DNA from 3 places in the Wukongibacter baidiensis genome. Region 1 is predicted to be linked to each of the others. Evidence: a T-box and tRNA genes for the amino acid it is inferred to sense, from the RefSeq annotation. Region 1 holds a T-box; the other regions hold tRNA genes.
What was found. The T-box of region 1 lies ahead of asnS (asparagine--tRNA ligase). A T-box ahead of a tRNA ligase gene usually reads a tRNA of that ligase, here a tRNA-Asn.
Positions count from the first base shown of each region.

Region 2: it encodes a tRNA-Asn, which carries the amino acid that the T-box ahead of asnS (asparagine--tRNA ligase) is inferred to sense. The anticodon was not compared.
Region 3: it encodes a tRNA-Asn, which carries the amino acid that the T-box ahead of asnS (asparagine--tRNA ligase) is inferred to sense. The anticodon was not compared.

Region 1 is NZ_CP138202.1:3,170,948-3,180,791, forward strand. It holds gene R9X47_RS14390 (glycine C-acetyltransferase) at 1-95, opposite strand, end outside; gene R9X47_RS14395 (sigma 54-interacting transcriptional regulator) at 665-2,434, shown strand; gene nhaC (Na+/H+ antiporter NhaC) at 2,594-3,988, opposite strand; gene asnS (asparagine--tRNA ligase) at 4,496-5,887, opposite strand; T-box leader at 5,965-6,252, opposite strand; gene R9X47_RS14410 (aspartate kinase) at 6,381-7,700, opposite strand; gene pyrE (orotate phosphoribosyltransferase) at 7,962-8,594, opposite strand; gene carB (carbamoyl-phosphate synthase large subunit) at 8,623-9,844, opposite strand, start outside.
Region 2 is NZ_CP138202.1:5,673,254-5,683,097, forward strand. It holds rRNA gene R9X47_RS25640 (16S ribosomal RNA) at 1-1,033, shown strand, start outside; tRNA gene R9X47_RS25645 (tRNA-Ala) at 1,107-1,182, shown strand; rRNA gene R9X47_RS25650 (23S ribosomal RNA) at 1,285-4,206, shown strand; rRNA gene rrf (5S ribosomal RNA) at 4,404-4,520, shown strand; tRNA gene R9X47_RS25660 (tRNA-Asn) at 4,527-4,601, shown strand; tRNA gene R9X47_RS25665 (tRNA-Leu) at 4,608-4,696, shown strand; tRNA gene R9X47_RS25670 (tRNA-Met) at 4,722-4,797, shown strand; tRNA gene R9X47_RS25675 (tRNA-Met) at 4,814-4,890, shown strand; tRNA gene R9X47_RS25680 (tRNA-Glu) at 4,914-4,988, shown strand; tRNA gene R9X47_RS25685 (tRNA-Val) at 5,021-5,096, shown strand; tRNA gene R9X47_RS25690 (tRNA-Asp) at 5,144-5,220, shown strand; tRNA gene R9X47_RS25695 (tRNA-Thr) at 5,225-5,300, shown strand; tRNA gene R9X47_RS25700 (tRNA-Tyr) at 5,311-5,395, shown strand; tRNA gene R9X47_RS25705 (tRNA-Gly) at 5,495-5,569, shown strand; tRNA gene R9X47_RS25710 (tRNA-Gly) at 5,583-5,656, shown strand; tRNA gene R9X47_RS25715 (tRNA-His) at 5,666-5,741, shown strand; tRNA gene R9X47_RS25720 (tRNA-Gln) at 5,755-5,830, shown strand; tRNA gene R9X47_RS25725 (tRNA-Lys) at 5,836-5,911, shown strand; tRNA gene R9X47_RS25730 (tRNA-Cys) at 5,997-6,071, shown strand; tRNA gene R9X47_RS25735 (tRNA-Arg) at 6,089-6,165, shown strand; gene R9X47_RS25740 (helix-turn-helix domain-containing protein) at 6,238-6,549, opposite strand; gene R9X47_RS25745 (hypothetical protein) at 6,716-7,765, shown strand; gene R9X47_RS25750 (phosphotriesterase family protein) at 8,178-9,095, shown strand; gene R9X47_RS25755 (PH domain-containing protein) at 9,295-9,720, shown strand; gene R9X47_RS25760 (AAA family ATPase) at 9,752-9,844, shown strand, end outside.
Region 3 is NZ_CP138202.1:2,368,344-2,378,187, forward strand. It holds gene R9X47_RS10715 (BON domain-containing protein) at 1-3, shown strand, start outside; gene R9X47_RS10720 (DMT family transporter) at 244-690, opposite strand; gene R9X47_RS10725 (2,3-bisphosphoglycerate-independent phosphoglycerate mutase) at 1,105-2,322, shown strand; gene safA (SafA/ExsA family spore coat assembly protein) at 2,573-3,163, shown strand; gene R9X47_RS10735 (GGDEF domain-containing protein) at 3,424-4,293, opposite strand; gene R9X47_RS10740 (hypothetical protein) at 4,290-4,640, opposite strand; tRNA gene R9X47_RS10745 (tRNA-Phe) at 5,027-5,102, opposite strand; tRNA gene R9X47_RS10750 (tRNA-Ile) at 5,114-5,190, opposite strand; tRNA gene R9X47_RS10755 (tRNA-Arg) at 5,196-5,272, opposite strand; tRNA gene R9X47_RS10760 (tRNA-Gly) at 5,281-5,355, opposite strand; tRNA gene R9X47_RS10765 (tRNA-Leu) at 5,506-5,589, opposite strand; tRNA gene R9X47_RS10770 (tRNA-Asp) at 5,598-5,674, opposite strand; tRNA gene R9X47_RS10775 (tRNA-Val) at 5,712-5,787, opposite strand; tRNA gene R9X47_RS10780 (tRNA-Glu) at 5,822-5,896, opposite strand; tRNA gene R9X47_RS10785 (tRNA-Met) at 5,903-5,978, opposite strand; tRNA gene R9X47_RS10790 (tRNA-Asn) at 6,015-6,089, opposite strand; rRNA gene rrf (5S ribosomal RNA) at 6,096-6,212, opposite strand; rRNA gene R9X47_RS10800 (23S ribosomal RNA) at 6,268-9,190, opposite strand; tRNA gene R9X47_RS10805 (tRNA-Ala) at 9,293-9,368, opposite strand; rRNA gene R9X47_RS10810 (16S ribosomal RNA) at 9,442-9,844, opposite strand, start outside.

The DNA of each region.
Region 1 (9,844 bases):
GGTCCATTGGGTCCTTGGATAATATCAATCGAGTTGTATAAACCTTTCTCTTTAAGTTCATTTAAACTATTCTTGATAAACTCTTCTAATCCAATTTTCACCTAAACTCCTCCTAATCTAAATCAATATAAATAAATCGAAATTTTTTAAGTTCAATTTTTAACTTCTTATACACTTCAACTTCTAACACACATTGATCTCAAAATAACTTTTACATCAGCTTATATCTCAATATCCTCCTTATCTTCTATTTACGTCTATTAATTAGCAAGTATCGTACCAGAATAATTTCCGCTATTTCAAAGGTTTTCAAAATGATATTACATATTTAAGCTTTCAAATTGAAAGACAACATTACAATTTGCATTCGTATATGTTATAAACATTCAGTACATTTTTAAAGTAAGGATCATTTGGCATACTGCTATATATTAAGCAAAAGGTTTGTACTATTTTTATGCTATAATGTTAGTAACTTCTTAATCATTACACTTATTTGCTTCAGCTTCTCTACAATCTCAAATAATCAATAATTCTCATAAACCATAACAATTAGATTAAATAATAATAACTAATTAGAAACTTTTACTTTAGTTTTCTATGTCAATAATGCTCTTTGTGAATTTGTTTTTGGCGATACTATATTCTGAAAGGGAGAATATTTATGACTACAATGCAACAAATAGAATCTTTTATACAAAATGTAGCTGAAGCTATTGCAGCAGTCATTGATATAGAGGTTACAGTCGTTGATGATAATTTTACTAGAATAGTTGGTACGGGAATGCACCGTGATATGGTAGGTCAGAAAATCACATCGGGATCAATCGCTTGGCAAGTTTTCGAATCTGGAAAATTAATTGTTGTTGAGGAGCCAAGGAAGGATGAAAAATGCCGTAGATGTACAATAAAAGACACATGTAACGAATATGCTGAAATTTTATATCCTATCATTATGAATAACAAGGTAATTGGTGTTATCGGACTAATTGCATTTTCAGATGCTCAAAAGGAACGTTTAATGAGTAACAAACATTATTTAAATCCATTTATCGATAAAATGGCTTCTCTAATATGTAGTAAACTTTCGGAGCTTGAGAAAACAAATCAAATCCACAGTCTAAATAATGAGCTTGAAAAAATTGTTGATAACATCGACAAAGCCATAATTGCTACCGATCGTCAATTAAATATAAGGTATATTAATAATCGGTTAAAGGAATATTTTAATTTTCATCATATACAGAATAGACATATTAGCTCAATATTAGATTCACAGGATTTTCTAGAGCATTTTGATAAAGAAAAATCCTTAAAGGATTATATTTACATTAACTCTAGTGAACATTTCTTGATAAACTCCTACGAGCTTGGCAAAAACAATTTCTTAGATAATGTTAATTATTTGTTTATAATAAGGAAAGTTAGCGATATTCAGGAAAAAGAATATAGGACAAGGGCCAATATTCTGCAGAGAGGACATATAGCCAAGTGGCACTTTGATCATATTATTTCTAGTGGCATGAAAATGAAGTCTCTAGTGGAAGAAGCAAAGCATTACTCCCAAGCTAATTCCACTGTAACAATTATTGGCGAAAGTGGTACTGGGAAAGAGATCATTGCTCAGTGTATCCATAATTACAGTAGACGAAAACAGAAACCCTTTGTCGCTATTAACTGTGCAGCAATTCCTGAAAATTTATTAGAAAGCATTTTGTTTGGGTATGCACCAGGTGCTTTCACAGGTGCCAATAAGCAAGGAAAGGCAGGATTATTTGAGTTAGCTCATACCGGTACCATTTTCCTTGACGAAATCGGAGATATGAATTTCTCCCTACAAGCCCATCTTCTAAGGGTTTTAGAAGAAAAAGAAATTTTGCGTGTAGGTGGAGATAAGGTTATTCCCGTAGATGTACGAATAATAACTGCTACAAATAGGATTTTAGAGGAAGATGTACAGAATGGAAAGTTTAGAGAAGATTTATTTTACAGGTTAAATGTCTTAAATATTCATATCCCTCCTTTGAGAGAAAGAAAGGATGAAATACCGATATTTGCACAACAATTTCTTGATGATTTCGCTAATGAATATGAGCTAAATGAGATTCAGCTAGATTCGGACTTAATTGAATTATTGTGTGAATATGACTGGCCGGGAAATATTAGGCAATTACGTAACATCATGGAACGAATTGCTATAAAGTCAAGATATCAAAAATTAGATAAATATATGATTGAGAATACTTTATATAAAAAGAGAAAAAGTGAGTTATATGTAGGAGAAAGTATTGATATTGACTTTACAGGAAATTTTAAAGATGTAGAACGACAGATTATTAAACAGGTTATGTCAAAATCAAAAAATTTAGATGAGGTGTCAGAAAAGTTAGGCCTCAGTAAAACAACAATATGGAGACGACTACAGAACGAATAAAATGATCCTTTGCACAATAAAAAAACAGAGAAAATTCAGTACTGCTTTCCTAAGACTATTAACGTTTTAGGAATACCATACCGAATTTTCTCTGTTTTCAATTGCAATATTCGATTCGCTTTTTATCCATTAAAAATATTTCTTGTTTAACTGAAATTATTAGGCTGCTTTATCAACCTTTTCAATCGTAAATCCTAGGTATCCATATATCATTGAAATTATTGGATTTATTAGGCATAGGAAGCAGAACGGAACATAAGTCCACGGTGCTAAACCTAAGGTTGCCATAACATATGCTCCACCAGTGTTCCATGGTACCAATGGTGCAACTAATGTTCCAGAATCCTCAAGTACTCTTGAAAGGTTTTTAGGATGTAATCCTCTTTCATCAAATGCATCCTTGTACATTCTACCCGGTATAACGATAGATAAATATTGATCGGATGCAATGAAATTCATTGAAATACACGTAAGTACAGCAGCTGAAATTAAACTACCATCATCCTTAGTATAAGACAATATTTTTTTAGCTATTGCATGCAACATACCTGACTTTTCCATTATTCCCCCATACATCATTGCACAAAGAATTAGTGAGACAGTCCAAAGCATTCCTTGCATTCCACCTCTAGATAATAATTTATCTACTACCTTAACTCCCACATTTGATGTGAAACCATTGTTTGCAACATTTAATATTTCCCCAACGCTTGCGCCTTGGAAAATGTATGCAAAGACTCCGCCTATAACAACCCCACCAAATAGACCAGGGATTGCAGGAATTTTCTTTATTACTAAAATGATAACGAACACAGGTGCAAGCAATAAAAGAGGAGTTACATTAAAGGTTGAAGTTATACCATTTAATAAAATATCAATACCTTCTTGGTTAAGTGCTTGTCCTGCATATTTCATTCCTAATATTCCAAATAGAATTAAGGATATTATATAACTTGGACCAGTCGTAAATATCATATGTTTAATATGTTCAAATAAATCACAGCCCGCCATAGCCGGTGCTAGATTTGTAGTATCGGAAAGCGGAGACATTTTATCACCAAAATACGCACCTGAAATAATTGCTCCTGCAATCATTGGAACAGGCACACCCAAACCTTGGCCTACTCCCATAAGGGCAATACCTACTGTGGCACAAGTAGTCCAAGAACTACCAGTTGCAAGGGAAACAATTGAACATATTATTAATGTTGCAATTAAGAATATCCCTGGAGATAATATCTTAAGTCCATAATATATCATCGTTGGTACAACTCCAGCTAACATCCAAGTCCCAACTACCATACCAATTATTAATAAAATTAGAACTGCACTCATAGCCACCTTAATAGATTCAAGAATACCTTCTTCCAATTCTGACCACTCATATCCTAAATATTTTATAGCTATAAATCCCGCAAACATTGCTGAAACTACCATCGCTATTTGAGCTTCTCCTAAATCAAATACTAGAAGAGAAAGAACTAAAGAAATTAATAAGAAAGCAACTGGAATTAACGCAATCTTAAAGGGTACCTCTTTGTATTTTTTTTCCATTAACTTTTACCTCCTATAAATTTTATGTTAGCCAATATGAGCTTAAAAGTTCTTCATTTTCACGAATCCTATCTGCCTCCTTTTTCCTACTCCTGTACATAAGAATAGCTTATAAGCTTTAAACTTCTTATCAGACTGATAGTAAACATTTAAGCAAGTATTGTACCAGAATTCTAAATGGCTATTTTAGAGGCTTTCAATAATTTTATCTTATTAAGTTGATTTCAATGTGAAAACTACATTTGCAAATTGAAATATTGATTATTAATATTTAAGATTGGATTATATTATCTAGAGCTGAAAATTTATAAATCAATAACTAAGATTACTGCTATAACAATAATTATATTAGTATTTTGAAAGAATTTATAGCTATCATTAAATGGAAATAATCAATAAACTACTTAACTACTAAATACTTACAGGAGTTCAATTTAGGACGAAGAAAAGGATACCTGTCATACTTAGGTATCCTTTTTCCGTAACTTATCAATTTGAATTTCAATCCTAGAACTCAGCAGTCTTTGGAGTTCTTGGGAAAGGTATAACGTCTCTTATGTTTGCTATTCCTGTCATATACATAATAGCTCTTTCAAATCCAAGACCATACCCAGCGTGCTTAACTCCACCATATTTTCTTAAGTCTAAGTACCACCAGTAATCGTCCTTGCTAAGATCCATTTCTTCCATTCTCTTCTCAAGTACATCTTGTCTTTCTTCTCTCTGACTTCCTCCAATAAGTTCTCCAACACCAGGAACTAGTAAGTCCATAGCCGCTACAGTCTTATTGTCATCGTTCATTCTCATATAGAATGCCTTAATATCCTTTGGATAGTCAGTTACAAATACAGGCTTTCCATATACTTCTTCTGATATATATCTTTCATGCTCAGTTTGAAGGTCACAGCCCCAATGTACCGGGTATTCAAACTCTTTATCAGCCTTCTCTAGAAGTTCAATAGCTTCTGTATAAGTAATTCTAGCAAAGTCAGAGTTTACAACGTTGTTTAGTCTATCTAATAATCCCTTGTCAACAAATTTGTTAAAGAACTCAATCTCTTCTGGAGCATTCTCCATAACATACTTAATCATAAATTTAAGCATATCCTCTGCAAGATCCATATTGTCATTTAAATCAGCAAAAGCTATTTCTGGCTCCATCATCCAGAATTCTGAAGCATGTCTTGTAGTGTTAGAATTTTCAGCTCTAAAGGTTGGACCAAAGGTGTATATATTTCTAAATGCAAGGGCATAAGCTTCACCTTGTAATTGTCCACTTACTGTTAGATTTGTTTCCTTACCAAAGAAGTCATCGCTGAAGTCTATGTTACCTTCTTCAGTCTTTGGTATATTGTGAAAGTCAAGGGTTGATACTTTAAACATTTCCCCTGCACCTTCGCAGTCACTTCCTGTAATTATTGGAGTATGAACATATACAAAGCCTCTGTCGTTGAAAAATTTATGGATTGCATACGAAGTAAGGGAACGTACTCTAAATACAGCAGAAAATGCATTACTACGTGGTCTTAAGTGAGCAATTGATCTTAAAAACTCAAAGCTGTGTCTCTTCTTTTGAAGTGGATAATCCCTATCGGAATCTGCTTCTAAAGTCACTTTAGTCGCTTTTATTTCAAATGGTTGCTTTGCGCCTGGTGTAGCAACTAGAGTTCCTTCTACTACAACAGCCGATGCTATTGTAAATTTAGATATCTCCTTAAAGTTTTCAAGGTTCTCTTCAAAAACTACCTGAACATTCTTAAAGAAGCTTCCGTCATTCAATTCAATAAAACCAAAGGCCTTTGATGCTCTTAGGGTTCTAACCCAACCAGAAACAGTTATAGTTTTATCTACATACTTTTCTGTGTTTCTGTAAATGTCTTTAACTAATACAGCTTTCACTTTTCTTCCTCCTCTTTATTATCTAAAAAATTTTTAAAATATTTTTTTGTATTAAAAAAAGTCCTTCATCTCCTAATACTAGGGACGAAAGACTTATTATTCGCGGTACCACCCTTATTGCCATAAATTAGATATAAAACTTCGTGTTATATAGGACTATATCTATAATATGACCAACTCAAACTAGCACATTAATTATGCTATCCAATATTAACGGTTTGGCTCCGTCTAAGCCTACTCTTAATAGTAAATTTCGGTTAGAAACTCCGAGATGTTCTTCAATAGAGGTTTCGTACCAGGCTCCCACCATTCCCAGCTCGCTTAGGACTACATCCTGTATCTACTCTTCTCTTCATAGTCTTTTACTTTTTACTTTTGTTATGGCTATTATAATATTTTACAATTAATATGTCAAAGTCTTTTCATTATTCTTTGCAAAAATATTATTTATCATACTAAATTTGTGTATAGAGATTTAAGTGAATGCTTGGTTTTACGCTACAAATGCATTATATATAGCTCTTATGGCTTTTTCAAGATCTTTATCTTCTATTCCTGTAATTATATTCATTTCGCTTGAGCCTTGATCTATCATACGAATATTTATTCCTGCCTCTCCAAGGGCTGTGAAAAGCTTCGCAGCTATACCTGGTGTATAAGCCATACTCTTTCCAACCGTTGCTACTAAGGCCATATTAGTATAAACATTTATAGTGTTAGGGTTACATTTATTATTTATTTCATCGATAATTATATTAAGCTTGTTCTCTAATTGTGAGTTTGCAATAACTATTGAAACCGTGTCTATTCCCGAAGGTATATGTTCAATCGTAATATTGTTCATTTCGAGGATAGAAAGAAGCTTTCTAATAAAACCAACCTCTGAATTCATATGGTTTTTGTGTATTGCTATAACAGTAAAATCCTTCTTTCCTGCTATTCCAGTTACAATGTTTTCATTTTCTTTATCATCAATATCATCCGTAATGATTGTTCCTGTATTCTCAGGTTCATTGGTATTTCTAATATTTATTGGTATTCCTATTTCACGTACTGGGAAGATAGCTTCCTCATGAAGTACAGAAGCCCCCATATATGATAACTCCCTTAGTTCCCTATACGTTATTCTTTTTATCGGTTTAGGATTCTCTACAATACGAGGATCAGACATAAGAAATCCCGATACATCAGTCCAGTTTTCATAAACCTCTGCCTCAGCAACCCTGGCTACTATTGCACCAGTGATATCGGAGCCACCTCTTGAAAAGATCTTAACCTTACCATCGGTATTACACCCATAAAATCCTGGTATTACTGCTTTATTATGGTCAGATATTTTTTTTGATAGCATCTTCTTGGTTTTATCCCAGTCTATTGATCCATTATTATTGAAAAAAATTATTTCTTTAGCGTCTATAAAGTCATAATTTAAAAACTTAGCCATTATTAAACCATTTAAATACTCTCCTCTGCTGGCTAAGTAATCAATTGAAACATTCTTAGTTATCTTTGATTTTACTTCATCTAGATATGGCTGTATATCTAGATCGATTTCAAGCTCCTTAATTATTTCTAAATAACGTTCGGATATAATATCAAACACTTGGTCAAAGGGTACAGAATATTTTATATGAGCATGACATAGATAAAGTAAATCCGTCACTTTATTGTCATCACTATGACGCTTTCCAGGTGCAGACACAACAACATATCTGCGCTTTTCATCAGCCTCAACAATTGCCTTTACCTTCCTAAATTGATTAGCATCTGCTACAGACGTTCCCCCGAACTTTAATACCTTTATATTTCCCATGATTCTCCTCCTAGAACTTTAATTTATATTATTATATTTGAATTTTTAACAATATTCATTGCTTAAAATGCTTAAAATATTGCAAAAACTGCTTTCGTATATAAATGCAAAATTAGAAAAATCTTTTATAAATATAAAAAAGCAAGAATAGTGAAATTATTCTTGCTCTTTATTATACTAGATTCGATTTTCACTTCCAACCACTAATTCCCATAAAAGAATTTTTTTACGGAAAAATTAATACTTATGCATCACTCTTTATTATTTAGTAAATATATATGGATCTTTGCTCCATTGTTTTAAAAGGTCTAATTCTTCTTCCTTTACGTATCCCATTTCCATCGCTATAGGTAGTAATACATCATAATTCGTTAATGTTCTGTATTCTACAGCCTCTGCACTAAATAGATCTTCTACCTTCTTGAAGTTATAGCTAAATATTGCTACCACTCCGATAACATCAGCGCCTGCCTCTTGAAGGGCCTTTACAGCCTTCATTGAGCTTCCACCGGTTGAAAGTAAATCCTCTATAAGTACTACCTTTTTTCCTTCAAACAATCTACCTTCGATTTGATTCTGCTTTCCATGTCCCTTAGCTGAGCTTCTAACGTATACCATAGGTAGTTCCATCTTTTGTGAAACCCATGCTGCATGAGGAATACCAGCCGTTGCTGTTCCCGCTACAATTCCTGCCTCAGGAAATTCCTTTTCTATTACTTCCTTGAAGCCCTCAGCTACTAGATCTCTTACTTCAGGATAACTCATGGTAAGTCTATTATCACAGTATATAGGCGATTTTATGCCCGATGCCCATGTAAATAGATTTGAAGTATCCTTAATTGCAACGGCTTGAATCTCAAGTAGCTTTTTTGCGATTTCCTTTGATATTTTCATATTCATCACCCCATAAAATTTATATATTTTATATGTTACATATATTTATAACTTCTAAATCTTTCATTTTTATATCTTTCTTTATTATATCAATAATTGCTGCCAGTGTATCTAGGGAAGTTAGGCAGCACACTTTCTTTTCAACTGCTCTTCTTCTTATTTTAAAACCATCGGTTCTGGAGTTTCGTCCCTTAGTCGGTATATTTACCACTAGATCTATTTCACCTTCATCTATTAGATCTATAAGACATAAGCCCTCTTCTCCAATTTTGCTTACCTTGGTTGAGACAATATCATTATCATCCAAGAATTTTCCCGTTCCTCCCGTTGCAAAGAACTCAAATCCTAGTTCTTTTAAATCCTTAGCTATAGGTAGAAACTCTTCCTTATAGTTGTCGGAAACACTTATAATTACTTTTCCACCTCTAGGTATGTTGATGTTTGCTCCCATAAGACCCTTGTATAAGGCGATGTCTAAATCATCACCAACCCCTAGAACCTCTCCTGTAGACTTCATTTCAGGCCCAAGAGCTATCTCTGTATCTGGAAGCTTTTCCATTGAGAATACCGGTACTTTAACGGCTTTAATCTTTTTACTCTTATTAAGACCAGTTCCAAATCCTAGATCCTTCAATTTCTTTCCTAGCATAACCTTAGTTGCAAGGCTTATCATAGGTATTCCAGTTACCTTACTTATATATGGTACTGTTCTAGATGCCCTTGGATTAACCTCTATAACATATAGGCTTCCTTCATATAGTACATATTGGATATTTATCAATCCCTTAACTTCCAGAGCCTTTGCTAGTTTATAGGAATACTCCACTATTTTTTTCTCTATCTCATCACATATATTTTCTGCTGGGTAGATTGATATACTATCTCCAGAATGGACTCCTGCCCTTTCCAGGTGCTCCATAATCCCTGGTATCAATATATCTTCTCCATCACAGATTGCATCAACCTCTATTTCAAGTCCCATCATGTACTTATCTATTAGGACTGGGTTCTTCTTATCCCTCTCAAAGGCACCCTTTAAGTATTTTTCTAGTTCCTCTTTATTATAGGCTATTTCCATGCCCATACCTCCAAGGACATAGCTCGGTCTTATAAGTACTGGATATCCAAGCTCCTCTGCTGCTTCTAATCCTTCACATAATGTCATCACGCCTTTACCCTTTGGTCTTTCTATATTTAACTGCTCTAGTAGCTGTTCAAATTTTTCTCTATCCTCCGAGGTATCTATACTC
Region 2 (9,844 bases), 2.5 Mb from region 1:
TACGTGCCAGCAGCCGCGGTAATACGTAGGGGGCAAGCGTTATCCGGAATCACTGGGCGTAAAGGGTGCGTAGGCGGCCAAATAAGCCAGAGGTGAAAGGCTACGGCTCAACCGTAGTAAGCCTTTGGAACTGTATGGCTTGAGTGCAGGAGAGGAGAGTGGAATTCCTAGTGTAGCGGTGAAATGCGTAGATATTAGGAGGAACACCAGTGGCGAAGGCGACTCTCTGGACTGCAACTGACGCTGAGGCACGAAAGCGTGGGGAGCGAACAGGATTAGATACCCTGGTAGTCCACGCCGTAAACGATGAGTGCTAGGTGTCGGGGGTTCACACCCTCGGTGCCGGAGTTAACGCATTAAGCACTCCGCCTGGGGAGTACGGTCGCAAGACTGAAACTCAAAGGAATTGACGGGGACCCGCACAAGTAGCGGAGCATGTGGTTTAATTCGAAGCAACGCGAAGAACCTTACCAGGACTTGACATCCCTGTGACCGGTACTTAATCGTACCTTTCCCTTCGGGGACAGAGGAGACAGGTGGTGCATGGTTGTCGTCAGCTCGTGTCGTGAGATGTTGGGTTAAGTCCCGCAACGAGCGCAACCCTTGTCTTTAGTTGCCAGCAGGTTAAGCTGGGCACTCTAGAGAGACTGCCGGTGACAAACCGGAGGAAGGTGGGGATGACGTCAAATCATCATGCCCCTTATGTTCTGGGCTACACACGTGCTACAATGGCTGGTACAACGGGAAGCGAATGAGTAATCTGGAGCGAATCCCAAAAAGCCAGTCCCAGTTCGGATTGTGGGCTGCAACTCGCCCACATGAAGTTGGAGTTACTAGTAATCGCGGATCAGAATGTCGCGGTGAATGCGTTCCCGGGTCTTGTACACACCGCCCGTCACACCATGGGAGTTGGGGGCACCCGAAGTCAGCTATCTAACTTTTTAAGAGGAAGCTGCCGAAGGTGAAATCAATGACTGGGGTGAAGTCGTAACAAGGTAGCCGTATCGGAAGGTGCGGCTGGATCACCTCCTTTCTAAGGAGAAAACCTTACACTGTTTAGTTTTGAATGTCTAAAGACATTCAATTTAAATATACAACAAAATTATGGGGGCGTAGCTCAGTTGGGAGAGCACCTGCCTTGCAAGCAGGGGGTCAGGAGTTCAAATCTCCTCGTCTCCACCATGAATGTTTGAATGCTATTAAGTTAAAGCACTCAAACATAATTTTGTTCTTTGAAAACTGAACAATGGAGAGAAACAGAATTGCTATAAAAGCAATTTCACTGGTCAAGTTATTAAGGGCATAGGGTGAATGCCTTGGCACCAGGAGCCGATGAAGGACGTGGTAAGCTGCGAAAAGTCTCGGGTAGCTGCAAGCAAGCTTTGATCCGGGAATGTCCGAATGGGGAAACCCATCTAAGTAAACCTTAGATACCTTCTGCTGAATACATAGGCAGTTGGAGGCAACCAGGGGAACTGAAACATCTAAGTACCCTGAGGAAGAGAAAGAAAAATCGATTCCCTCAGTAGCGGCGAGCGAAAGGGGAAGAGCCCAAACCTAGAGCTACGGCTTTAGGGGTTGTGGATAGAGCCATAAAGAGGAAGGTATTCTAACCGAAGAGGTCTGGAAAGGCCCACCGCAGAAGGTGAAAGTCCTGTAGGTGAAAGAAGAAGATCCTTGGCACTACTCCAGAGTACCACGAGGCACGTGAAACCTTGTGGGAAGCTGGGAGGACCACCTCCCAAGGCTAAATACTACCTGGTGACCGATAGAGGATAGTACCGTGAGGGAAAGGTGAAAAGAACCCCGGGAGGGGAGTGAAATAGAACCTGAAACCCTATGTCTACAAGCAGTGGAAGTTCTTTATATGAACGACCATGTACTTTTTGTAGAACGGGCCAACGAGTTACGGTATGCAGCAAGGTTAAGGACCTTTGGTCTGGAGCCGCAGCGAAAGCGAGTCTTAACTGGGCGAATTTAGTTGCATGCCGTAGACCCGAAACCGGGTGACCTATCCATGGGCAGGATGAAGCGAAAGTAAAATTTCGTGGAGGTCCGAACCGTTTAGCGTTGAAAAGCTATCGGATGACCTGTGGATAGCGGAGAAATTCCAATCGAACTCGGAGATAGCTGGTTCTCCCCGAAATAGCTTTAGGGCTAGCCTCAGATTTAGAGAAACGGAGGTAGAGCACTGAATGGCCTAGGGGGCTTCACCGCCTACCGAAGCCTATCAAACTCCGAATGCCGTATTCTTTTATCTGGGAGTCAGACTGCGGGTGATAAGATTCGTAGTCGAGAGGGAAACAGCCCAGACCATCAGCTAAGGTCCCTAAATACAGATTAAGTGGGAAAGGATGTGGAGCTGCTTAGACAACTAGGATGTTGGCTTAGAAGCAGCCACTCATTTAAAGAGTGCGTAATAGCTCACTAGTCGAGTGGCTCTGCGCCGAAAATTACCGGGGCTCAAATCTGTTACCGAAGCTATGGCTTGCCGTATGGCAGGGGTAGGGGAGCATTGTATATCGGCTGAAGCTGTACCGTAAGGAGCAGTGGACTTTATACAAGAGAGAATGTTGGCATAAGTAGCGAGAGGTAGGTGAGAATCCTACCCGCCGAAAACCTAAGGTTTCCTGAGGAAGGCTCGTCCGCTCAGGGTAAGTCGGGACCTAAGCCGAGGACGAAAGTCGTAGGCGATGGACAACAGGTGAAGATTCCTGTACCACCACTTTATCGTTTGAGGAATGGAGGGACGCAGGAGGATAGGCAAAGCCCACGGTTGGTTGAGTGGGTTCAAGCCCGTAGGGAGCAGAGATAGGCAAATCCGTCTTTGCAATCCTGAAAGGTGATGAGGAGCGAAAAATAAGTAGCGAACTTGCTGATTCCACACTGACAAGAAAAGCTTCTACCGAGATAAAAGGTGCCCGTACCGTAAACCGACACAGGTAGGTGAGGAGAGAATCCTAAGGCGAGCGAGATAACTACTGTTAAGGAACTCGGCAAAATGACCCCGTAACTTAGGGAGAAGGGGTGCCACGTTAGGGTGAATAGCCCGAGGTGGCCGCAGAGAATAGGCCCAAGCGACTGTTTAGCAAAAACACAGGTCTCTGCTAAATCGAAAGATGATGTATAGGGGCTGACGCCTGCCCGGTGCTGGAAGGTTAAGGGAAGTGGTTAGCGTATGCGAAGCTGTGAACCGAAGCCCCAGTAAACGGCGGCCGTAACTATAACGGTCCTAAGGTAGCGAAATTCCTTGTCGGGTAAGTTCCGACCCGCACGAAAGGCGTAACGATTTGGGCACTGTCTCAACAGTAGGCTCGGTGAAATTGTAGTACCGGTAAAGATGCCGGTTACCCGCAGCAGGACGGAAAGACCCCGTGGAGCTTTACTGTAGCTTGGCACTGGATTTTGGTATTGCATGTACAGGATAGGTGGGAGACTTAGAAGCATGGACGCCAGTTTGTGCGGAGTCGTTGTTGGGATACCACTCTTGTAATACTGAAGTTCTAACCAGAGACCGTGATCCGGTCTTGGGACACTGTCAGGTGGGCAGTTTGACTGGGGCGGTCGCCTCCCAAAAAGTAACGGAGGCGCCCAAAGGTTCCCTCAGCGCGGTTGGAAATCGCGCGAAGAGTGCAAAGGCAGAAGGGAGCTTGATTGCGAGACATACAGGTCGAGCAAGGACGAAAGTCGGGCTTAGTGATCCGGTGGTTCCGAGTGGAAGGGCCATCGCTCAACGGATAAAAGCTACCCCGGGGATAACAGGCTTATCTCCCCCAAGAGTCCACATCGACGGGGAGGTTTGGCACCTCGATGTCGGCTCGTCTCATCCTGGGGCTGTAGTAGGTCCCAAGGGTTGGGCTGTTCGCCCATTAAAGAGGCACGCGAGCTGGGTTCAGAACGTCGTGAGACAGTTCGGTCCCTATCCGCTGTGGGCGCAGGAAATTTGAGAGGAGCTGTCCTTAGTACGAGAGGACCGGGATGGACGTACCTCTGGTGCATCAGTTGTTCCGCCAGGAGCACCGCTGAGTAGCTATGTACGGAAGGGATAAGCGCTGAAGGCATCTAAGCGCGAAGCCCACCTTAAGATAAGATTTCCCATCCATTATGGATTAAGACCCCAGAAAGACTATCTGGTTGATAGGCCTAAGGTGTAAGGGCAGTAATGTCTTTAGCTGATAGGTACTAATAGGTCGAGGACTTGACCATACTTTCCATTGTTCAGTTTTGAGAGAATAAATGAGTGAAAAGGTATTGACAGTTTGACGAAAACATGGTATCATATATTTTGTCGCTAAGAAAAATAATAGCTGACAAAAAGAGGATAAGAACCATAAATTTCTAAGTAAAATACTTTTGATTTGTTCTCAAAACAAATTGCATAAAATATAAAACAAGCATATATATCCGGTGACAATAGCGAAGAGGATACACCTGTTCCCATATCGAACACAGAAGTTAAGCTCTTCAGCGCTGATGGTACTTGGCGGGCAGCCGCCTGGGAGAGTAAGTCGTTGCCGGTTTGATATTCCAGAGTAGCTCAATGGTGGAGCAACCGGCTGTTAACCGGTAGGCTGTGAGTTCGAATCTCACCTCTGGAGCCAATATATGCCGGGGTGGCGGAACTGGCAGACGCACAGGACTTAAAATCCTGCGGTCCTTAAAGACCGTACCGGTTCGATTCCGGTCCCCGGCACCATCAACAAAATATATATAAATATCGACGCGGGGTGGAGCAGTTGGTAGCTCGTCGGGCTCATAACCCGGAGGTCGCAGGTTCAAGTCCTGTCCCCGCAACCAATAAATCTTATAATGTGGCGGCGTAGCTTAGTTGGCTAGAGCGTTCGGTTCATACCCGAAAGGTCGGTGGTTCGAGTCCACTCGCCGCTACCAAGTTATTAAATTACCAAGGTTTTGGCCCCTTGGTCAAGCGGTTAAGACACCGCCCTTTCACGGCGGTAACAGGGGTTCGAGTCCCCTAGGGGTCACCAATAATTAGCTTCTATTAACTAGAAGCTGACTTGGGCGCATAGCTCAGCTGGGAGAGCACCTGCCTTACAAGCAGGGGGTCACAGGTTCAAGTCCTGTTGCGCCCACCAAGTTATTTGCTTATATGCAAATAGGCTATTATTCAAAATTAAAATACGGTCCAGTAGTTCAGTTGGCTAGAACGCTAGCCTGTCACGCTAGAGGTCGAGGGTTCGAGTCCCTTCTGGATCGCCATTATGCTGGTGTAGCTCAATTGGCAGAGCAGCTGACTTGTAATCAGCAGGTTGCGGGTTCGAGTCCCATCACCAGCTCCATCATAAATATGGAGGGATGCCCGAGTGGCTAAAGGGGGCGGACTGTAAATCCGTTGACTGAGTCTACACTGGTTCGAATCCAGTTCCCTCCACCAACTTAGTAAAATTTTGTAGCGAACCGTAGTTGGTTCGAGGGAAATTTTACGATATTTGCTGATAAGCAAATAAAGTACCTTAATTTATTACTTTTTTATGCGGTAGTGGCTCAGTGGTAGAGCATCGCCTTGCCAAGGCGAGGGTCGAGGGTTCAAATCCCTTCTACCGCTCCAATATAAAATTTATGCGGGTGTAGCTCAGTGGTAGAGCCCCGGCCTTCCAAGCCGGTTGCGAGGGTTCGATCCCCTTCACCCGCTCCAAGAATCATGGCGGCTGTAGTCAAGTGGTTAAGACACAGGATTGTGGCTCCTGCATGCGTGGGTTCGAACCCCATCAGCCGCCCCATTTTAAATATTGATGGGGATTAGCCAAGTCGGTAAGGCAACGGACTTTGACTCCGTCATTCACAGGTTCGAGTCCTGTATCCCCAGCCATATATGACCCATTAGCTCAGTCGGTAGAGCACCTGACTTTTAATCAGGGTGTCCCGCGTTCGAGTCGCGGATGGGTCACCAACTCAACAAAACTTTATAGCGAGCTTTAGCTCGAGAGAAGTTTTGTATTTTTTACCGAAAAGTAAAAAGAGAACATTATAAATACGGCGGCATAGCCAAGTGGTAAGGCAGAGGTCTGCAAAACCTTTATTCCCCAGTTCAAATCTGGGTGCCGCCTCCAATAATTCAATATAACATGCGCCTATAGCTCAGCTGGATAGAGTGTCTGACTACGAATCAGAAGGTCTGGGGTTCGAATCCCTATGGGCGCACCAAATAACAAAAAACCTTGAAAATAATAAATTTTCAAGGTTTTTTTATTTTTAAATGTCTAAGAGTAACATCAGTTAATAAAAATGGCTTGCAAAATTATAATTGCAAGCCCAATCTTTATTAAGTTTTGAAGGTGGATATGGATCTTTTTCATCAGCCAAACCAAGAATGTAATCAACACGTGTATTATAATGTTTTGCAAGTTTAATTAGAATTTCAGTTGGTATGTCTCCTAGACCAATTGCATATTTCACATATCCTGTTTGAGAACAACTTAAAACATTTGCAATTTCTCTTTGAGTAGCATCACTATACTCTCTTAAATCTCGTATTCTTTCATAATGATCGGCCATATTTGCAGCATCTTTAACTAATCCAGATTTCATTGCTTTTGCTTTTAGGGGATAGCGCTTAAAAAAATTGAGGGGACAGGTAAGTTGATTACATAAACCGACGTACCTGTCTTTTGATTTTTAAAAGAGTATTTCAACCCCCAAAAACTGTGGTATAATAAATGGTAAATATTTGGAAAACATGAGGGAGAAATATGTAATGGTAGAAGAACAAAAAAAAGTAAAATTAAAGCTGATTTTATTTGAAAAAGAAAAATTCAAAGCTTCTTTTGGGAGAACTGACTGGGAAAACTTTAAAGAGCATTTTGATACGAAATGGGATGAAATAATAGAACAAGAGAAGAATGTAAAAAATTCAAAAGAAGAGTTCATAAGTGAGAAAGATTTAAACCACTATAAGTGCGACATTAAATACAAGCAAAGTGAAAAAGATGTTACGATAAATAGCTCTTTGGTAGCTGTAATACTAGCAACGGTTGCTTTCGGCTTAAGTGTATTTAAAATTGGCAGTTTTAGTGGAGATTTTAGTCTATCCGCTGAGTCAATTTGGGACATTATATTAAGTGTTTTGACTATATTGGTTACTGGCTTGACTATTGTATTTTTTGTTTTAGTCGTCACATTTCTAATAAGTCTTTTAAGATTAGCGTTAAAGGGCAATATAGAAAAATATGAAATGAAACTCCTCGATTATCAATTGGATATTGTAGAAGAAGAACTAAAGCGTAGAAATAATCAAAGAAATCATGTGGCTGACGAGAAAAAAATGCTAGGAGATTTAGAACGTTCTATAAATCAATTACAGCTGAAAATAGAAGATGTTGAAGTACTAGTCAGACATCTTGATACTAATAAACAACTTAGTGAACCTCAAAAGCACACATCAAGTAAAAATGACGAATCTATTTTATCATTAGAAAAAACAGTAAATGATCTTAATAATGGAGCTAAAGAATTAAGGATTAGTCTAGAAGCAAAGCTTTCAAGTATACAAGGGCTTCTTGAAAATGCTACTATAGAATCAAAAAATAATAAAACTGATGAAACGATTCAGAAGATGGAAAAAATGCTCAGTGAATTAAATAGCATTGACAATATCGCACAAGAACTCAGAATGATATCTTTGAATGCATCTATTGAATCTGCTAAGAGTCAAAGTAGTGGATTTATGCTCATTTCGACTCAAATAAAACAACTCACAGATAATTTGATTGACATCGTTAATCGAATTAAGAATAATAAAAAGTAGATTTTGTAAAAAGATCTTCTCAAAACGAACAAATTCTGAGAAGGTTTTTTTGGGGAAAGGGTCAGATACTATAGGAAGTTAAGTAATTTTTGACAAAAAAGAACCCCCTGGTACGAATGTCAAATGGAAAATTTGAAAATCAAAGGAAGAAAAGCAGGGTCAGGCTCAGCATTAAACTTTACAGACACATAATAAAGTTTAATGCTGAGTCTGGCTTTATTCTACTTGTCCTTTGATGCTTTGAGTAAAATAATTCCAAATTATGATATAATATAAAAGGTATATTTTGTATATGGGAGAGTATTATTGACAGCAATAGTCAGATATATGCTCGGTTAGAAGTATTATCGATATAGATAGTCGGTAATCCCTAGGTTATCTGAAATAACAATTTAAAATAGAGGAGACTGAAATGATACAGACAGTTAAAGGCATTATAGATGCTAATGAAATAGGAGTAACTCTTATGCATGAACATATTATATGCGATAGTATTGGAGCTGATTATATTGACAACACAAAATATGATGTAGAAGAGATTGTAAAAACCATGATTCTATATTTAAAGAAATTGAAAGAAGCAGGATGTGATACCCTGGTAGATTCTACTCCACCAGGAGAAGGAAGATCAGCTAAAATATTAAAAGAATGTTCAATACAATCTGGATTGAATATAATAACTAATACTGGGTCTTTTTATGGAAATGGAGTTAGTAAAGATATTAGAGAAAATGATATTGAAGAAATTGTACAAATTTGGGAAAAAGAATATATTGAAGGTATTGATGGAACAAAGATTAAGCCAGGGTTTATAAAAATAGCATTAGATGATGGGAGGATTTCTCTACTTCAAGAAAAAATACTTAGGGCTGCATGTCGAACAAGTTTGAAGACTAATTTATCAATTCAATGTCATGCGATTTTATCAGAAACAGTATCACAAGCAACTTCTATTCTTAAAGAAGAAGGAGTGGAGTTTAGTAAGTTTATATGGGCTCATGCAGATAGTGAATGTAATATTCCTAAAATGGTTGAATTAGGCAAACAGGAGATGTGGATTGAAATAGATTCTATTGGAAGTATGGCATATGAAAAACATATTGATATATTAAAAGTATTGATTGAAAAAGGTATTATAGATAGACTCTTGATTTCCCAAGATACGGGTTGGTATAACATAGGTGAGGAAAAGGGAGGGAATATCAGACCATACCATAAAATATTAACCGAATTTATTCCAATATGTTATAAAAAAGGTCTGAAAAAAGAAGAAATACATACTATCATGGTATCTAATCCTGCTAGATGTCTAGATATAAAATTAGGGTAGTATTGTTACTCCTGATAACATGTACATTTGAAAATATTAGTGACATAAGAGTAGTTGGTAACCCATGAGTTATATAAAATCGCGTGCAAGGTCTGCCATGCATTGTTGCGGATAGATTGTGAATACAAGATATGAAGAAGTACATTATATGTAGTTAGTAGTAGATATCTATTATTTAAAATGGAAAGGAATAGTAAAAATGCATAAAAGGTATTATTCTAAGCATGATCCATTGCTCACAGTAATTGTCTGGGGATCTATAATCATTAGTTTTATTCCTATTATTTCAGGAGCAATAAGAGGATCGCAGGCACTTTGTGTTTTAAGTATAATATGGACTCTAGTGATTGGTTTTTTAGGGTGGTTATGGTTAGGAACATACTATGAGTTGCATGAAAAGTATCTTTTAATATGCTCTGGTCCTATAAAAGAAAAATACTATTATAAGAATATTACACTGATAAAGTCATCTCAAGCACTTTGCTCATCATCATCGTTATCAATTATCCGACTTGAAGTATATTGTAATGGGTATTTAATAAGATACATATCTCCAAAAGATACATCAACATTTATAAAAGATTTTAGAGCAAAATGCCCAAGTGCTTTGGTTGAAGTTAACTAAACAAAAGCTGTATTTAGGAAGGAGCAAATTGATGAGTAAGATTTTTCTATTTAGAGGGAAAGCAGCTACTGGAAAAACTACAATAACAGATTTATTGAGTAATGAATTAAATGTTGCTATACTA
Region 3 (9,844 bases), 800 kb from region 1:
TAATTTAGGTATTAGCTGTTAAGCTCTTGGGACAAGTAAGTTAATCTTAACATAAAAAGAAAGTGACCCTAAAAAAACAGAATATGTTATCTCAGAAAAGTCTCTTATAGACTTATCCCGGGGTGTTTCAGAATGAGTGAAGTTCAAGGTTTTAAAATTCAGGCGGTTTGGCTAGTACTGACCGTACATGCCAAGTCGTCTGAATTTTAAATAACGCAGAAATTCGCCATTCTGAGGCACCCCCTATTTATAGAATAATCCGATACCTACCAGCATGGCCAAAAGACCCAGTACTCTGTAGCTCGATATACTTTTCTGGGCCATATCGAAAAATCCGAAGTGTTCTACTATCATAGATGTAAGCAATTGACTGAATATGACTATGGCAAAGGCCACTAACGGCCCGATCTTAATAATGGATAAGGTCAGGGTACTCATTATTCCCAGTCCTAAAATGGCTGATATTATTAGAAATCCTACCCCAAATTTCACATCTCTTAGTTTTAAAATATTGCCTATTAGATCTCTTTTTACAAGAACAACGGCACTTAGTATGACAATCTGTGTGATTACAGGAACCATTACCGTTGGAAATATTCCAACTTTATTACCTATCATACCATTTATACCGCCTTGTACTGCTATGAATATTCCACCTATTAATGCAGCTATTATTCCATAATACAACATGTTTTTTCCTCCATCTCTAAATCCTGATTTTTCATGACCAATTTGAGTTAAAACATTCTTTTTTGTCTAAATCGCGCTAAGAGTCATGACCTTTACGACATATTTCCTGGGAAATGGAAATAATTAAATATTTTTGCGGTAATTTTTAATTCGACAAAATTAGTATATCATATTCTCGTGGAATATGTTAAATAATGCCTCCTTATATAATGACTCTATTTGACATTAACCTCGTCATATTTTTTATCGCTTTAAGATATTTGTCACATTTAATATATTTATAAATCTAACCATATTTGCATATACTATCACATAGTTTACAGACACTATTTCAAGATAGACTGTTTTATTTTTTTCAATATTTTATATCAATTGCATGTATTATTATATAAATACTCTAAGGGAGGCAGTTATATGAACCATGAAGAGATTCTTCAGAGTGTAATTAAGTGTAACAATTCTAAAATAGTTCTGATTGTAATGGATGGCATTGGAGACATAAGGAATAGAGACTATCATTATAAGACCCCACTTGAATATGCAAAGACTCCGAATCTCGACAAGCTGGCTTCGGAATCAGTTGTCGGTAGAATGATTCCTGTGTCTTTAGGTATTACTCCGGGAAGTGGACCTGGTCACGTAGGACTTTTTGGCTATGATCCAATGGACATTACCATAGGTAGAGGGGTTTTGGAAGCAGTAGGTCTAGATCTTAGGTTACAAGACGGTGATGTAGCAGCTAGATGTAATTTTGCTACTATGGATGATAATGGGTTGATTATCGATAGAAGAGCCGGTAGGATTCCAACTGAAAAGACTATTGAACTTTGCAACATCTTAAAGTCTATAAAGGAAATCGATGGCGTTGAAATAATAATTGAGCCCGGTGAAGGTCATAGATTTGTAACTCTTTTCAGAAGCAAAGATAAGAAAATAGACTGTCTTATCAACGATACTGATCCTCAAGTTGAGGGTAAGTCTCCTCTAGAAGCTAATGGCGAAAATGATGCATCCAAATTTTTAGCTACAGTGGTAAATAAGTTTATTAAACAAGGATTCGAATTATTAAAGGATCATACATCGACAAATGCTTTCTTAACTAGAGGTTTTTCAAAGAAACCTACGCTTCCAAGTATGAGAGAAAAATATTGCCTTGAATCAGCAGCAATAGCTGCATATCCTATGTACAGAGGTATAGCTTCTTTATTGGGTATGAAGCTTCTTAAGGCTCCTAAGTCAATAGAAGGCCTATTCGAGACCTACATAGAAAACAGACAGAAGTATGACTTCTTCTTTATCCATGTAAAAGGAACTGATCAAGCCGGAGAAGATGGTGATTTTGAATCAAAGGTAAGCTGTATAGAAAAGGTAGATAAGGCTCTTCCTATACTTTTAAAGAACAGACCAGATGTGATCGCGGTAACGGGAGATCATTCTTCTCCATGCTCTATGCGTTCACATAGCTTTCATCCCGTTCCAGTGCTTGTTAACAGCGAATTTTCTGGGAGAGATGATGTTGTATGTTTTAATGAAAATGCCTGTAATGTTGGAGGTCTTGGCTTTTTTGAAAGTAAATATCTCATGACCTTGCTTCTTGCAAATGGCAAAAGGCTTAATAAGTTTGGAGCATAGAAAAATATCACAATAATCGAAGGCGCTTAATAGCGTCTTTTAAATTTTGCTTTTGTACTTATTATTAAATTCGTATTTTTGTAAAATCTAACTTTTAATCAAGATTCTTCTGTATCCTTTCTCTGTTTATATACCATAATTATCTTGTAATTATTTAATGGCTATTATCAAAAACTAACTGTGAAAGGAGGAAGAAAATTTGAAAAAGTATAGATTTTTACTAACACTATTCACTGTATTTTGTTTGTTGATGGTATTTAATATAAACAGTGTTAATGCTGCTCAGGCTCAGAATGATACAGATGTATATATAGTAAAAAAAGGGGATTCCTTGTGGAAGATAGCAGTTAGATATCAAGTAGGTATTAGTGAGATTATTGCTGCTAACCCTCAATTTAAAAATCCTGATTTGATATATCCTGGTGACAAGGTATATGTTCCTTTATTCAGTAACGTTAAAGCTATAGAGCAAGAGGTTATTAGATTATGTAATTTAGAAAGGCAGAAAGCAGGGTTACCGGCATATTCACATAACTGGCAATTATCCAGAGTTGCTAGATATAAGTCAGAAGATATGGCCAACAGAGGATATTTTAGCCATACTTCACCAACCTATGGCTCTCCTTTCCAAATGATGAAGAATTTCAAGATTAAATATAGTGCGGCTGGAGAAAACATTGCCATGGGTCAAAGAACAGCCCAAGCTGTTGTTCAAGGATGGATGAATTCATCAGGGCATAGGGCCAATATATTAAGTCGAAACTTTACACAAATTGGAGTTGGATATGCGAAAAACTCTAAGGGAACAATTTATTGGACACAAATGTTTATTAGACCATAATAGATAAAAAAGTGACTTCTGGTCGCCTTAGGCTGTTGATAAACCCGAATTTCTTCGTTGTTGCTTCAATCAAGAACCCTTACGTATGTCTTTATACGCTGCGGCCTCTTGCTTCTAGCACGCCTCGAACTTCAGCTTTCTCAAAAGCCTATCATCTTGTTGACTTTGTCAACAAGATGAAGCGACTTCAAGTCGCTTTTTTTGTTCAGATTATCTTCTGCAGAATTTTAAATTTTCTATGAGCCTTCCGAGGTTAATTCTCAGTTTATTTCAAGTACTTGCACTTCTTCTTCAATAACACATTCAGAAACATATAATGGAGCTTTTTGTTTTTTTGCTATTGTCGAAGCTAAGCTTGCATCATTAATGAGTTGATATACAGCTGAGTCTATATCTGAGTTTAACATATTAGTTAGTGTTGAAATTCCAGCTGATGCATTCACCTTAATTCCATTAGAAAAAATAAAGTTAGAAATGCTGTCTAGTAAGTTTTCTGTAAGTCTAATAGATTCATCTATGTAATAGGGTGTTAAAACCACGAATTCATCGCCTCCAAATCTACACACATATGTATCTGGAGGTATGTTATTTTTTAATACTGATGCTAATTCTTTAAGTATAATATCGCCTTGTATATGACCATATTTTTTGTCAATATATCCAAAATCATTAATATCAATAAATATTATTGTTGCATTTTGCTTCTTTTTTATAAGTTCCTTTGCATGATGGTAAATATAGTCGCTTTTATATAATTCTGTAAGGAGATCAACATGTTTACCTAATTCAGTATAAATTTGAATCTTTGTTACAATTCCAAGTAATTCATCATTATCCATTACTAGTAAAACATCTAGTTCACTTTTATCTATCATTTCTTTTGCTTGCCAAAGAGGAGTACACGAAGAAATAGATATAATTGTTTGGCTCATAGCGTCTGCTACAATTCTATTTGAATGCACTCCTATTAAATGTCTATATGTTAATATACCTACTAAACGTTCTTCTTCAACTACAGGAAAAAAATCAATACCTTTTTTTACTACAAGATCTTGAGCTACTTTTACTCCTTCAAGTAAGTCTATATGTCTGAAGTTCTTTAACATGATGTCTGATACGTTTCTCATCATAGCTCTACGGATTTGCTAACGTGTACAACAATATTAAGGTGTGCTTTTATTATTGTAGTTTCGTTAGCTACCTTCTCCCCTTCATCCAAAATAATATTTATTAATTTATCCTTAGGAAGCATATCTATTAAAAATTTTCTAACAACAATGGCTTCAATTACATGGTGGTCAACTTTTATAATTTCATATTGGTTTGGTGATAGTATATCAACCATTCGTCTAGCAGCTTCAGGTCCAATAGGAGCGTTTTTGCCAACAATTAGGGCATCTTGCATAGGTGGGATTTCAAATTCCGATAAGCTCATTTTTATCTCGGCTCTTTTTTTGTTTTCCACTATATCTCTCATATTCGATTCTCCTTTTGACAAATTTCTCTATAATTTTACCACATCGTGTATATGTAAACAATATTTTACTAGAACTTTAGTCCCATTTTTTATTTTTTTCTTCATATTAATAATTTTAGAGTTATATTTTCCTAATTAATATTCACGTTTTTGATAGCTCTAACACCATCTATGAGTATTATTTCCCTTAACTAAGAGAATCTATCCGCTCAACTAGTTTTAAATAAAAATAAAGGGCATTAAAGCCCTTACCTTTGATGTGATTTCTTTCGAAGAGACGATATAGATAGAAACTCGGGGGCATCGAACCACTTTGCTTTGGTCAAATCTCTCCTCAAAAAATGCACGCAATAAAAAAAACTTGGTTAACTAACCAAGCTTGTCTTTGGTGCCCAGAGGCGGAATCGAACCACCGACACGGGGATTTTCAGTCCCCTGCTCTACCGACTGAGCTATCTGGGCAAATTAAATTTTGGTGGACCTTCAGGGACTCGAACCCCGGGCCTGCCGGTTATGAGCCGGACGCTCTGACCAACTGAGCTAAAGGTCCAAATATGGCGTGCCCACAGGGATTCGAACCCCGGACACACGGCTTAGAAGGCCGTTGCTCTATCCAGCTGAGCTATGGGCACATATTTATTGGAGCGGTAGAAGGGATTTGAACCCTCGACCCTCGCCTTGGCAAGGCGATGCTCTACCACTGAGCCACTACCGCATGATTCATATTAAGCTTATTCATTATTATAGTGTCCATTATTGCTTTTTTTATAACACATAGAAAATTATAAACTTTTTTAATTATACTATTTTGCAAAAAAAAATACAACTCAAAAGATTGACTTAAATAATAATGAATTAATTTAATTGGTGCGGGTAGAGGGACTTGAACCCCCACGTACAAGACACTAGATCCTAAGTCTAGCGCGTCTGCCAATTCCGCCATACCCGCAGATTAAATGGCGATCCAGAAGGGACTCGAACCCTCGACCTCTAGCGTGACAGGCTAGCGTTCTAGCCAACTGAACTACTGGACCGTATTTTAATAGTTTATTTGCTCATCAGCAAATAATTTGGTGGGCGCAACAGGACTTGAACCTGTGACCCCCTGCTTGTAAGGCAGGTGCTCTCCCAGCTGAGCTATGCGCCCAAGTCAGCTTCTAATAACTAGAAGCTAAATAAATTGGTGACCCCTAGGGGACTCGAACCCCTGTTACCGCCGTGAAAGGGCGGTGTCTTAACCGCTTGACCAAGGGGCCATATTGTGGTTGCGGAGACAGGACTTGAACCTGCGACCTCCGGGTTATGAGCCCGACGAGCTACCAACTGCTCCACCCCGCGTCAATAATGACTGCATCTATGGCTCATGTATATAATTGGCTCCAGAGGTGAGATTCGAACTCACAGCCTACCGGTTAACAGCCGGTTGCTCCACCATTGAGCTACTCTGGAACTTAAAACTGGCAACGACTTACTCTCCCAGGCGGCTGCCCGCCAAGTACCATCAGCGCTGAAGAGCTTAACTTCTGTGTTCGATATGGGAACAGGTGTATCCTCTTCGCTATTATTACCAGATTTCTTTTGAGATAATAAAACATATTTATTCTCTCAAAACTGAACAATGGAAAGTATGGTCAAGTCCTCGACCTATTAGTACCTATCAGCTAAAGACATTACTGCCCTTACACCTTAGGCCTATCAACCAGATAGTCTTTCTGGGGTCTTAATCCATAAATGGATGGGAAATCTTATCTTAAGGTGGGCTTCGCGCTTAGATGCCTTCAGCGCTTATCCCTTCCGTACATAGCTACTCAGCGGTGCTCCTGGCGGAACAACTGATGCACCAGAGGTACGTCCATCCCGGTCCTCTCGTACTAAGGACAGCTCCTCTCAAATTTCCTGCGCCCACAGCGGATAGGGACCGAACTGTCTCACGACGTTCTGAACCCAGCTCGCGTGCCTCTTTAATGGGCGAACAGCCCAACCCTTGGGACCTACTACAGCCCCAGGATGAGACGAGCCGACATCGAGGTGCCAAACCTCCCCGTCGATGTGGACTCTTGGGGGAGATAAGCCTGTTATCCCCGGGGTAGCTTTTATCCGTTGAGCGATGGCCCTTCCACTCGGAACCACCGGATCACTAAGCCCGACTTTCGTCCTTGCTCGACCTGTATGTCTCGCAATCAAGCTCCCTTCTGCCTTTGCACTCTTCGCGCGATTTCCAACCGCGCTGAGGGAACCTTTGGGCGCCTCCGTTACTTTTTGGGAGGCGACCGCCCCAGTCAAACTGCCCACCTGACAGTGTCCCAAGACCGGATCACGGTCTCTGGTTAGAACTTCAGTATTACAAGAGTGGTATCCCAACAACGACTCCGCACAAACTGGCGTCCATGCTTCTAAGTCTCCCACCTATCCTGTACATGCAATACCAAAATCCAGTGCCAAGCTACAGTAAAGCTCCACGGGGTCTTTCCGTCCTGCTGCGGGTAACCGGCATCTTTACCGGTACTACAATTTCACCGAGCCTACTGTTGAGACAGTGCCCAAATCGTTACGCCTTTCGTGCGGGTCGGAACTTACCCGACAAGGAATTTCGCTACCTTAGGACCGTTATAGTTACGGCCGCCGTTTACTGGGGCTTCGGTTCACAGCTTCGCATACGCTAACCACTTCCCTTAACCTTCCAGCACCGGGCAGGCGTCAGCCCCTATACATCATCTTTCGATTTAGCAGAGACCTGTGTTTTTGCTAAACAGTCGCTTGGGCCTATTCTCTGCGGCCACCTCGGGCTATTCACCCTAACGTGGCACCCCTTCTCCCTAAGTTACGGGGTCATTTTGCCGAGTTCCTTAACAGTAGTTATCTCGCTCGCCTTAGGATTCTCTCCTCACCTACCTGTGTCGGTTTACGGTACGGGCACCTTTTATCTCGGTAGAAGCTTTTCTTGTCAGTGTGGAATCAGCAAGTTCGCTACTTATTTTTCGCTCCTCATCACCTTTCAGGATTGCAAAGACGGATTTGCCTATCTCTGCTCCCTACGGGCTTGAACCCACTCAACCAACCGTGGGCTTTGCCTATCCTCCTGCGTCCCTCCATTCCTCAAACGATAAAGTGGTGGTACAGGAATCTTCACCTGTTGTCCATCGCCTACGACTTTCGTCCTCGGCTTAGGTCCCGACTTACCCTGAGCGGACGAGCCTTCCTCAGGAAACCTTAGGTTTTCGGCGGGTAGGATTCTCACCTACCTCTCGCTACTTATGCCAACATTCTCTCTTGTATAAAGTCCACTGCTCCTTACGGTACAGCTTCAGCCGATATACAATGCTCCCCTACCCCTGCCATACGGCAAGCCATAGCTTCGGTAACAGATTTGAGCCCCGGTAATTTTCGGCGCAGAGCCACTCGACTAGTGAGCTATTACGCACTCTTTAAATGAGTGGCTGCTTCTAAGCCAACATCCTAGTTGTCTAAGCAGCTCCACATCCTTTCCCACTTAATCTGTATTTAGGGACCTTAGCTGATGGTCTGGGCTGTTTCCCTCTCGACTACGAATCTTATCACCCGCAGTCTGACTCCCAGATAAAAGAATACGGCATTCGGAGTTTGATAGGCTTCGGTAGGCGGTGAAGCCCCCTAGGCCATTCAGTGCTCTACCTCCGTTTCTCTAAATCTGAGGCTAGCCCTAAAGCTATTTCGGGGAGAACCAGCTATCTCCGAGTTCGATTGGAATTTCTCCGCTATCCACAGGTCATCCGATAGCTTTTCAACGCTAAACGGTTCGGACCTCCACGAAATTTTACTTTCGCTTCATCCTGCCCATGGATAGGTCACCCGGTTTCGGGTCTACGGCATGCAACTAAATTCGCCCAGTTAAGACTCGCTTTCGCTGCGGCTCCAGACCAAAGGTCCTTAACCTTGCTGCATACCGTAACTCGTTGGCCCGTTCTACAAAAAGTACATGGTCGTTCATATAAAGAACTTCCACTGCTTGTAGACATAGGGTTTCAGGTTCTATTTCACTCCCCTCCCGGGGTTCTTTTCACCTTTCCCTCACGGTACTATCCTCTATCGGTCACCAGGTAGTATTTAGCCTTGGGAGGTGGTCCTCCCAGCTTCCCACAAGGTTTCACGTGCCTCGTGGTACTCTGGAGTAGTGCCAAGGATCTTCTTCTTTCACCTACAGGACTTTCACCTTCTGCGGTGGGCCTTTCCAGACCTCTTCGGTTAGAATACCTTCCTCTTTATGGCTCTATCCACAACCCCTAAAGCCGTAGCTCTAGGTTTGGGCTCTTCCCCTTTCGCTCGCCGCTACTGAGGGAATCGATTTTTCTTTCTCTTCCTCAGGGTACTTAGATGTTTCAGTTCCCCTGGTTGCCTCCAACTGCCTATGTATTCAGCAGAAGGTATCTAAGGTTTACTTAGATGGGTTTCCCCATTCGGACATTCCCGGATCAAAGCTTGCTTGCAGCTACCCGAGACTTATCGCAGCTTACCACGTCCTTCATCGGCTCCTGGTGCCAAGGCATTCACCCTATGCCCTTAATAACTTGACCAGTGAAATTGCTTTTATAGCAATTCTGTTTCTCTCCATTGTTCAGTTTTCAAAGAACAAAATTATGTTTGAGTGCTTTAACTTAATAGCATTCAAACATTCATGGTGGAGACGAGGAGATTCGAACTCCTGACCCCCTGCTTGCAAGGCAGGTGCTCTCCCAACTGAGCTACGCCCCCATAATTTTGTTGTATATTCAAATTGAATGTCCTTAGACATTCAAAACTAAACAGTGTAAGGTTTTCTCCTTAGAAAGGAGGTGATCCAGCCGCACCTTCCGATACGGCTACCTTGTTACGACTTCACCCCAGTCATTGATTTCACCTTCGGCAGCTTCCTCTTAAAAAGTTAGATAGCTGACTTCGGGTGCCCCCAACTCCCATGGTGTGACGGGCGGTGTGTACAAGACCCGGGAACGCATTCACCGCGACATTCTGATCCGCGATTACTAGTAACTCCAACTTCATGTGGGCGAGTTGCAGCCCACAATCCGAACTGGGACTGGCTTTTTGGGATTCGCTCCAGATTACTCATTCGCTTCCCGTTGTACCAGCCATTGTAGCACGTGTGTAGCCCAGAACATAAGGGGCATGATGATTTGACGTCATCCCCACCTTCCTCCGGTTTGTCACCGGCAGTCTCTCTAGAGTGCCCA